3 regions of the Enterobacter sp. CFEC122 genome follow, and region 3 is predicted to be linked to each of the others. Evidence: riboswitches for the same ligand, from Rfam matches in the RefSeq annotation. Region 3 holds a riboswitch; each other region holds the start of a gene.
The links. A riboswitch is a leader RNA that binds a small molecule or an ion and turns the genes downstream of it on or off. The one in region 3 is predicted to bind thiamine pyrophosphate.
Positions count from the first base shown of each region.

Region 1: another riboswitch for thiamine pyrophosphate. It lies ahead of thiM (hydroxyethylthiazole kinase); the one in region 3 lies ahead of thiB (thiamine ABC transporter substrate binding subunit).
Region 2: another riboswitch for thiamine pyrophosphate. It lies ahead of thiC (phosphomethylpyrimidine synthase ThiC); the one in region 3 lies ahead of thiB (thiamine ABC transporter substrate binding subunit).

Region 1 is NZ_JBRIQR010000007.1:98,914-102,185, reverse strand. It holds gene ACVCAM_RS07175 (YadA C-terminal domain-containing protein) at 1-586, opposite strand, end outside; TPP riboswitch at 1,202-1,298, shown strand; gene thiM (hydroxyethylthiazole kinase) at 1,334-2,104, shown strand; gene thiD (bifunctional hydroxymethylpyrimidine kinase/phosphomethylpyrimidine kinase) at 2,101-2,901, shown strand; gene ACVCAM_RS07160 (GntR family transcriptional regulator) at 2,944-3,272, shown strand, end outside.
Region 2 is NZ_JBRIQR010000039.1:32,696-35,967, reverse strand. It holds gene nudC (NAD(+) diphosphatase) at 1-685, opposite strand, end outside; gene ACVCAM_RS21320 (Rsd/AlgQ family anti-sigma factor) at 781-1,266, shown strand; TPP riboswitch at 1,321-1,429, shown strand; gene thiC (phosphomethylpyrimidine synthase ThiC) at 1,509-3,272, shown strand, end outside.
Region 3 is NZ_JBRIQR010000026.1:28,398-31,669, reverse strand. It holds gene sgrR (HTH-type transcriptional regulator SgrR) at 1-1,301, shown strand, start outside; TPP riboswitch at 1,338-1,438, shown strand; gene thiB (thiamine ABC transporter substrate binding subunit) at 1,470-2,453, shown strand; gene thiP (thiamine/thiamine pyrophosphate ABC transporter permease ThiP) at 2,429-3,272, shown strand, end outside.

The sequences.
Region 1 (3,272 bases), on a different contig from region 3:
GATCTTGTCTATCCTGATCGGCGTTGAAAATGCTTTTATCTACCTTACCTGCCAGCGCTTGAGTGTTAGCGTCTGCTTTGTTGTTCGCATTGGTAGCGGTGAGTTCAGCTTTATCTACTCTTGTGTTTGTATCAATGATTGCTTGACCGTTAGTAATAACGCCTTGTAAAGCCACATCTGCTTTATTATTAGTGTTATCAATCAATATATTCTGTTTGTTATCAATGATTGTTTGAACTGCTTTGTTATCGTCGACTTTCTGATTAAGGATAGCGTTAGCTTGAGTGTTAGCGTTTACGCCATCTTGAGCGGTGTTAGCTGTATCTTGTGCTTTATTAATAGCTGTATTTGCTCTGTCAATATCGCCCTGAAGGTTATAGATTTGCCCGTCTTGCTTAATGTTACTCCCCTCGATGTTATCAAGGTTATAGGCGGTTTTATCGGTACCCTGAATTTGAATGTGAGCACCTGGATTATTGACGTTATCGTCAAGGTTTACGTTTACTTCCGCTGCATTTGCGGTATTCATTGAACCAGCGAACACAAAACCAAAAACAGCGATAGCTGTTGTATTTAAATAGTTCATTTTAAAGCTCTCATCATCACTACAAGAAAAAATAAAGTAAGGGCGCTATCCTGGCGGGAAGATACAACGTCTTGTTATATCTGAATTAATTCACGATTAACGGTGGAAATTTTGGTTTGATAACTTATTTCGTAACGTGCAGTAACTATCTATGAATGTGTAATTTTGATTATTGATCTAAATCATAAATAGCAGGAATAGCTAAACGAGTCGATCCAGAAAGACCTGGCGTAATAATCTTATAATACAATAAGATAGCCTTTCATAATGGATGAGAGTGAAATTAGATATAAAACACCAATACATTAATTGTATTTAAGTGTTTTGATTAAAATGGGTTAATAATACACATAACAGTTTATGTAAATTTATGGGTTTTTGCCGATTATTTATTATCGAACCTTTCGTCAGCTTCGAATGAAAATGAAATCAGCTCATTTTTGTTCCGGGATATACCAGGAAAAAATATTTATGTTGAAGATGCTAGCGAAAACGTGTTTAGGGAGATTCATAACGCGAACGCTGCCGTGATAAATCAAAACTCCTTGCGCCTGGCCAGTGGCCACGGTTACACTGATTGAGAACATTGATTTTAATAAATCATTGTTTTAAAAGTATTTTGACTCGGGGTGCCCTTCTTTGTGAAGGCTGAGAAATACCCGTATTACCTGATCTGGATAATGCCAGCGTAGGGAAGTCAGATGCCTTCCCGGTCATCGCTTCTTCACGCAAGGCAGGAGCGAACCCATGCAGCCTGACCTGCTCGATTTACACGTTTTACACCACTTCCGAACCCGTTCTCCGCTGACCCACTGTATGACGAATGACGTCGTACAGACCTTTACGGCCAACGTTTTGCTGGCACTGGGCGCATCTCCGGCGATGGTGATCGAGGCCGAAGAGGCCGAGCAGTTTGCCGCGATAGCCGATGCGCTGCTGGTTAACGTTGGCACGCTGACCGCGCTGCGCGCCCAGTCGATGCGTCGTGCGATTGAAAGTGCGGTAGCGGCAGGCAAACCCTGGACGCTGGACCCGGTTGCCGTGGGTGCCCTGGCGTTCCGCACCCGGTTTTGCCATCAAATCCTTGCCCTGAAACCGGCCGCCATTCGCGGCAATGCTTCCGAAATCCTTGCCCTCGCCGGGATGAGCGCGGGCGGGCGCGGCGTCGATACGACCGATACCGCCGCCAGCGCGGTGCCTGCTGCCCAGGCGCTGGCACGGCAGATCAATACGATTGTGGTGGTCACCGGCGAGGTAGACTACATCACGGACGGGCAACGCACCCGAACGGTTACCGGCGGTGACCCGCTGATGACGCGCGTGGTGGGCACCGGGTGCGCGCTCTCTGCCGTTGTGGCGGCGAGCTGCTCGCTGCCGGGTGACCGGCTGGATAACATCGCCGCCGCCTGCGGATGGATGAAGCGGGCCGGAACGGTGGCCGTTGCGCACTCGCGCGGCCCGGGCAGTTTTGCCAGCGCGTTCCTCGACGCGCTCTATACGCTGGAGGAGCAGTCATGAAGCGGATTAACGCCCTGACCATTGCCGGCACCGATCCCAGCGGCGGCGCGGGTATCCAGGCAGACCTGAAAACCTTCTCGGCGTTGGGCGCGTACGGCTGCTCGGTCATCACCGCGCTGGTGGCGCAAAACACGTGCGGCGTGCAGTCGGTCTACCGCATCGAGCCAGATTTTGTTGCCGCGCAGCTGGATTCGGTGTTCAGCGACGTGCGTATTGATACCACCAAGATCGGCATGCTGGCCGAAACGGACATTGTGGAAGCGGTGGCCGAACGGCTTAAGCGCTATCAGGTGCAAAACGTGGTGCTGGATACCGTCATGCTGGCAAAAAGCGGCGATCCGCTGCTCTCCGCCTCCGCCGTCGAGACGCTGCGCAATAAGCTGCTGCCGCAGGCAGCGCTCATCACGCCCAATCTTCCGGAAGCCGCCGCGCTGCTGGGCGCGCCGCACGCGCAAACTGAACGGGAAATGAAAGAGCAGGGCAATGCGCTGCTGGCGATGGGCTGCGGGGCGGTGCTGATGAAGGGCGGGCATCTTGATGATCCGGAAAGTCCGGACTGGCTCTTTACCCGCGACGGCGAAGTACGCTTTACCGCGCCGCGCGTGCAGACCAAAAATACCCACGGCACGGGCTGTACGCTCTCGGCCGCACTGGCGGCGCTGCGCCCACGTCATGAAAGCTGGGCCGATACGGTTAGCGAAGCAAAAGCCTGGCTCTCGGCGGCACTGGCAAAAGCCGATACTCTGGAAGTCGGTCACGGTATTGGGCCGGTACACCATTTTCATGCATGGTGGTAAGCCAGTATACTGGCAGAATACATCACGCCTGAGAAAACAGAGATGGAACAAGCGCATACCCGGTTAATCGCTCAACTGAATGAACGGATCGCCGCGCCCGATAACACGCCGCTGTACCTGAAGTTTGCCGAAACGGTAAAAAACGCGGTGCGCAGCGGGGTGCTGGAGCACGGGAATATTTTGCCCGGCGAGCGCGATCTGAGCCAGTTGACCGGGGTGTCGCGCATTACCGTGCGTAAAGCGATGCAGGCGCTGGAAGAAGAGGGCGTGGTGACGCGCGCCCGTGGCTATGGCACGCAAATCAACAATATCTTCGAATATTCGCTTAAAGAGGCGCGCGGTTTTTCCCAGCAGGTGGTGCTGCGCGGCAA
Region 2 (3,272 bases), on a different contig from region 3:
CATAGCGATACCAGTTCGCATCCAGCAGCTCTTTCTGATCGATAACGATCTCGCCGCTGTCATAGTCGGCCATAAAGGCCGTCATCAGCGACTGCGGGAACGGCCACGGCTGGGAGGTGACGTAGCGCAGGTTCTTCACTTTGATTCCGCTCTCTTCCATCACCTCGCGCGCCACTGCCTGCTCCAGCGTTTCGCCCACTTCGACGAACCCGGCCAGCACGGTATGAATGCCGTTGCGATGGCGGGTATGCTGTGCAAGCAAAATAGAGTCATCCCGACGGATAGCGACGATAATGCACGGCGCAATTTGTGGGTAATAACGTTCGCGGCAGTGGCTGCAGAGCATCGCCCACTCGGTTTTACTCGGGTGCATGGTATGGCCGCAATAGCCGCAGTATTTGTGCGAACGGTAAAACTCCGCCAGCTGCACGCCCCGCCCCGCCAGCTGGAACAGGCCTACGTCCAGATCCAACACCTGGCGAACGGATCCCATATCCAGACGACGCGATTGTTGGATCAACCACACGGGTTCACCCTGCCACTCGCCGATCTTCAGCGCAGGCTGGCCCACGAGATCGAACGTTTCCGCCGCACCATAGGGCAGCTCTCCACCGGGCAACCATAATTTTTGTTCGTGACTGACGATCCACCAACCCAGATCTGATTTTTCAATAATACGATCCATATCTATTGCACTACCTTCGCTTCACTGACATGTTGTTAGCACTGTGGTTACATTCTGGATGAGCAGATTCAATCCTACACTTTGCGGAGTCGACCATGTTAAACCAGCTAGAAAGCCTGACTGAGCGCGTTAGAGGAAGTAACAAACTGGTGGATCGCTGGCTACATGTGCGCAAGCATCTACTCGTGGCTTATTACAATCTGGTCGGTCTTAAGCCTGGCAAAGAATCGTTTATGCGGCTGAATGAAAAAGCGCTGGATGATTTTTGTCAGAGCCTGGTCGACTACCTGTCCGACGGCCATTTCAATATTTATGAACGCATTATCCGCGAAATGGAAGGGACAACGCCGTATTTAGCGGCCAGCAAACTTTGTCCGCTGCTGGAAGCCAACACCCAGCAGATCATGGATTACTACGATTCCACGCTTGAGAACGCCATCGATCACGATAACTATCTTGAGTTCCAGCAGGCGCTTTCCGACCTTGGCGAAGCGCTGGAAGAGCGATTCACGCTGGAAGATAAGCTGATTAGCCTCGTCCTGGACGCCAGCCCCGAAGATAACATCGCGCGCCCGGCTTGAGTTCTTAATCGTTAACGAGTAATTTACAACCATTCGCCCCTCTCACGAGGGGGATTTTTCTTGTCGGAGTGCCCAGAGCGAAAGCCGGGCTGAGACCGTTAATTCGGGATCCGCGGAACCTGATCAGGCTAATACCTGCGAAGGGAACAAGAGTCACACTGCTGTTGTATCGCCCCCCGGGCGATCCTCTCTTGCTTCATCCGTCGTCTGACAAGCCATGTCCTTCACTTTTGGAATGAGCTATGTCTACTGCAAAACTGACCCGCCGCGAACAGCGTGCACAGGCCCAACACTTCATCGACACCCTGGAAGGCACCGCTTTCCCGAACTCGAAACGCATCTACATTTCCGGCTCGCAGGCCGATATCCGCGTCCCGATGCGCGAAATCCAGCTCAGCCCGACGCTTATCGGCGGCAGCAAAGAGAATCCGCAGTATGAAGACAACGAAGCCGTGCCGGTGTATGACACCTCCGGCCCGTACGGCGATCCTGATGTGGCTATTAACGTCCAGCAGGGTCTGGCAAAGCTGCGCCAGCCGTGGATAGAGGCGCGTAACGACTGCGAAGAACTGAGCGTACGCAGTTCTGCATACACCAAAGAACGCCTGGCCGACGACGGTCTGGACGCGCTGCGCTTTACCGGCCTGCTGACGCCAAAACGCGCCAGAGCGGGCAAATGCGTGACGCAGCTGCACTACGCCCGCCAGGGGATCGTCACGCCGGAGATGGAGTTCATCGCCATCCGCGAGAACATGGGCCGCGAGCGTATCCGCAGCGAAGTGCTGCGCTACCAGCACCCGGGCGAAGGCTTTGGCGCACGCCTGCCGGCGAACATCACGCCGGAGTTTGTGCGTGACGAAGTGGCCGCAGGCCGCGCGATCATCCCCGCCAACATTAACCACCCGGAATCCGAGCCGATGATTATCGGCCGCAACTTCCTGGTGAAGGTCAACGCTAACATCGGTAATTCGGCCGTCACCTCCTCCATCGAAGAAGAGGTTGAAAAGCTTGTCTGGTCAACGCGCTGGGGCGCGGACACGGTAATGGATCTCTCCACCGGCCGCTATATTCACGAAACCCGCGAATGGATCCTGCGTAACAGCCCGGTTCCGATTGGCACCGTCCCGATTTATCAGGCGCTGGAGAAGGTCAACGGCATTGCCGAAAACCTCACCTGGGAAGCGTTCCGCGACACGCTGCTGGAGCAGGCGGAACAGGGCGTGGACTACTTCACCATTCACGCGGGCGTGCTGCTGCGCTACGTGCCGATGACCGCGAAGCGTCTGACCGGCATCGTCTCGCGCGGCGGTTCGATCATGGCGAAGTGGTGCCTCTCCCATCACCAGGAGAACTTCCTCTACGAACACTTCCGCGAGATCTGCGAAATCTGCGCCGCTTACGATGTCTCTCTGTCGCTGGGCGACGGCCTGCGCCCGGGCTCCATCCGCGACGCCAACGACGAAGCGCAGTTTGCCGAGCTGCACACGCTGGGCGAACTGACCAAAATCGCCTGGGAGTATGACGTGCAGGTGATGATTGAAGGCCCGGGCCACGTGCCGATGCAGATGATCCGCCGCAACATGACCGAAGAGCTGGAGCACTGCCACGAAGCGCCGTTCTACACGCTGGGGCCGCTGACCACCGACATCGCGCCGGGCTATGACCACTTCACGTCAGGCATTGGGGCGGCGATGATCGGCTGGTTCGGCTGCGCCATGCTCTGCTACGTGACGCCGAAAGAGCACCTCGGCCTGCCTAACAAAGAGGACGTGAAACAGGGGCTGATCACCTACAAGATTGCCGCCCACGCGGCGGATCTGGCGAAAGGCCATCCGGGCGCGCAAATCCGTGATAACGCCATGTCGAAGGCGCGCTTTGAATTCCGCTGGGAAGACCAGTTCAACCTGGCGCTGGATCCGTTCACCGCCCGCGCCTACCACGACGAAACCCTGCCGCAGGAATCGGGCAAAGTCGCGCACTTCTGCTCCATGTGTGGGCCGAAGTTC
Region 3 (3,272 bases):
GACACATTCTGCGGGTGCTCTACTACCGTCCGATGAAAAATCTGTTGCCCGGCACGGCGTTACGGCGTTCTGAAACCCACATGGCCCGACAAATCTTCAGCGGCCTGACGCGGATAAATGAGGAAAACGGGGAACTGGAGGCGGATATCGCGCACCACTGGCAACAGCTTTCCCCGCGCCACTGGCGCTTCTTCTTACGCCCGGGCATCCACTTTCACCACGGTCGCGAACTGGAGATGCACGACGTCATCGCCTCTCTGGAACGCGCCCGCAGGCTGCCGCTCTACTCGCATATTTCGCGCATCCACTCCCCCACGGCCTGGACGCTGGATATTGAGCTGTCGCAGCAGGACAAGTGGCTTCCCTGGCTGCTGGGCTATGTGCCCTCAATGATTTTGCCCGCCGAGTGGGAATCATTGAACAATTTTGCCAGCCAGCCGATTGGCACCGGGCCCTACTCCGTCTCCCGCAATAACAGCAACCAGCTGAAAATCCGCGCGTTCGATGACTACTTTGGCTATCGGGCGCTGATCGACGAAGTGAACGTGTGGGTATTGCCGGATCTCAATGAAGACCTGAGCTGCGGGCTGACGCTTGAAGGCCCCACCACCGGAGAAAAGGCCTTGGAGAGCCGCCTGGAGGAGGGCTGCTACTATCTCCTCTTTGACCGCCGCACCCACCGTGGGGCAAACCCGGCTGTCCGCAAGTGGATCAGCCACGTGCTGTCTCCTTCCAATCTTATCTACCATGCGGAAGAGCAATACCAGACATACTGGTTCCCGGCGTACGGCCTGCTTCCGCGCTGGCACCATGCCCGACCAACGCGCTGCGACAAACCCGCAGGGCTGGAGTCCATCACCCTGACCTACTACCGCGATCATGTTGAGCATCGTTTTATCGCGAGGATCATGACCCGCCTGCTGGCAGCGGAGGGAGTCAGGCTGGACATCAGGGAAGTGGACTATGACGAATGGCATCAGGGGGAAATCGCCAGCGATATCTGGCTGAACAGCGCCAACTTCACCCTGCCGCTCGATTTTTCCCTCTTCTCGCATTTGTATGAAGTCCCGCTGATCCAGCACTGCATCGACCGGGACTGGCAGCAGGATGCCGCTCTGTGGCGTGCGGGCGAGATGAATCTTGCCGTATGGTGCCAGCAGCTGCTGGCCGAGCAGGCGATCGTCCCGCTGATCCACCACTGGCTGATGATCCAGGGCCAGCGCAGCATGCGCGGCCTGCGGATGAACACCCTGGGCTGGTTTGATTTTAAATCCGCCTGGTTTGCGCCCCCGGAGCCATAACGCTTTCGTAATATTCACCAAATCATTACAATAGCGCCGTTCTCAACGGGGTGCTGCATCACAGATGTGCGCTGAGATAATACCCGTCGAACCTGATCCGGATAACGCCGGCGAAGGGATTTGAGGCTGTCGCTCAAAATCCTTTGCCACTCAACCCTGAGGTGCAAAGTGTTAAAAAAAGTTCTCCCCCTGCTGGCGCTGTTCGCGCTGCCCGCTTTAGCCAAGCCCGTTCTGACGGTCTACACCTACGACTCCTTCTCCGCCGACTGGGGCCCTGGCCCGGTCGTCAAAAAAGCCTTTGAAGCCGACTGCAACTGCGAGCTGAAGTTCGTGGCGCTGGAAGATGGCGTTTCGCTGCTCAACCGCCTGCGCATGGAAGGCAAAAACAGCAAGGCCGACGTGGTGCTCGGGCTGGATAACAACCTGCTGGAAGCCGCCTCGCAAACCAAACTCTTTGCCAAAAGCGGCGTCGCGGCAGAGGCCGTTAACGTGCCGGGCGGCTGGAACAACGACACCTTTGTGCCGTTCGACTACGGCTACTTTGCTTTCGTCTACGATAAAAACAAGCTGAAAAACCCGCCGAAGAGCCTGAAAGAGCTGGTGGAAAGCGACCAGAAGTGGCGCGTGATTTATGAAGATCCGCGGACCAGCACGCCGGGCCTGGGCCTGCTGCTGTGGATGCAGAAAGTCTACGGCGATAAGGCGCCGGAAGCGTGGCAGAAGCTGGCCGCCAAAACCGTCACCGTGACCAAAGGCTGGAGCGAAGCCTATGGCCTGTTCCTGAAAGGTGAAAGCGATCTGGTGCTGAGCTACACCACCTCCCCGGCCTACCACATTATCGCCGAGAAGAAAGACAACTATGCTGCGGCTGATTTTGCGGAAGGGCACTATCTGCAGGTGGAAGTGGCCGCGCGTACCGCCGCCAGCAAACAGCCGGAACTGGCCGAGAAGTTCCTGAAATTTATGGTTTCACCGGCATTCCAGAACGCCATTCCAGCGGGCAACTGGATGTATCCGGTCACCAGCGTTACGCTACCCGCAGGTTTTGAGCAGCTGACCAAGCCGAAAACCTCGCTGGAGTTTACGCCGCAGCAGGTCGCCGCGCAGCGTGCCGCATGGGTAAGTGAATGGCAACGCGCCGTCAGCCGTTAATTCCCGGCTGGTTACTCCCCGGATTGCTCGCCGCCGTCGTGATGGTGGCGGTCAGTCTGGGAGCCTTTCTTGCGCTGTGGTTTAACGCACCGGAGAGCGACCTGCTCGCCCTCTGGCACGACAGCTACCTCTGGCACGTTATCCGGTTCTCCTTCTGGCAGGCGGCTCTTTCTGCCCTGCTGTCGGCGATCCCGGCTATTTTTCTTGCACGCGCGCTCTATCGGCGGCGTTTCCCCGGCAGGCAGGCCCTGCTGCGCCTGTGCGCCATGACGCTGATCCTGCCCGTGCTGGTAGCGGTATTTGGTATTCTGAGCGTTTACGGCCGCCAGGGCTGGCTGGCCTCGCTGTTCGGCCAGCTTGGTATTGAGTGGTCATTCTCGCCTTACGGACTGCAGGGCATTCTGCTGGCGCACGTATTTTTCAATATGCCGATGGCAACGCGCCTCTTTTTGCAGGCGCTGGAGAACATTCCCGGCGAGCAGCGGCAGATTGCCGCCCAGCTCGGCATGCGCGGCTGGTCGTTCTTTCGTTTTGTCGAATGGCCGTGGCTGCGCCGCCAGCTCCCGCCCGTGGCGGCGTTAATCTTTATGCTCTGCTTTGCCAGCTTTGCCACCGTGCTGTCACTCGGCGGCGGGCCGCAGGCCACCACCATTGAGCTGGCGATTTACCAGGCGCTGAGTTACGACTACGATCCCGGTCGCGCCGCACTGCTGGCGATAGTCCAGATGGCGTGCTGTCTGGTGCTGGTGCTGTTGAGCCAGCGGCTGAGTAAAGCCATTCCCGCAGGTAGTCATCAAATAACCGGCTGGCGCGATCCGC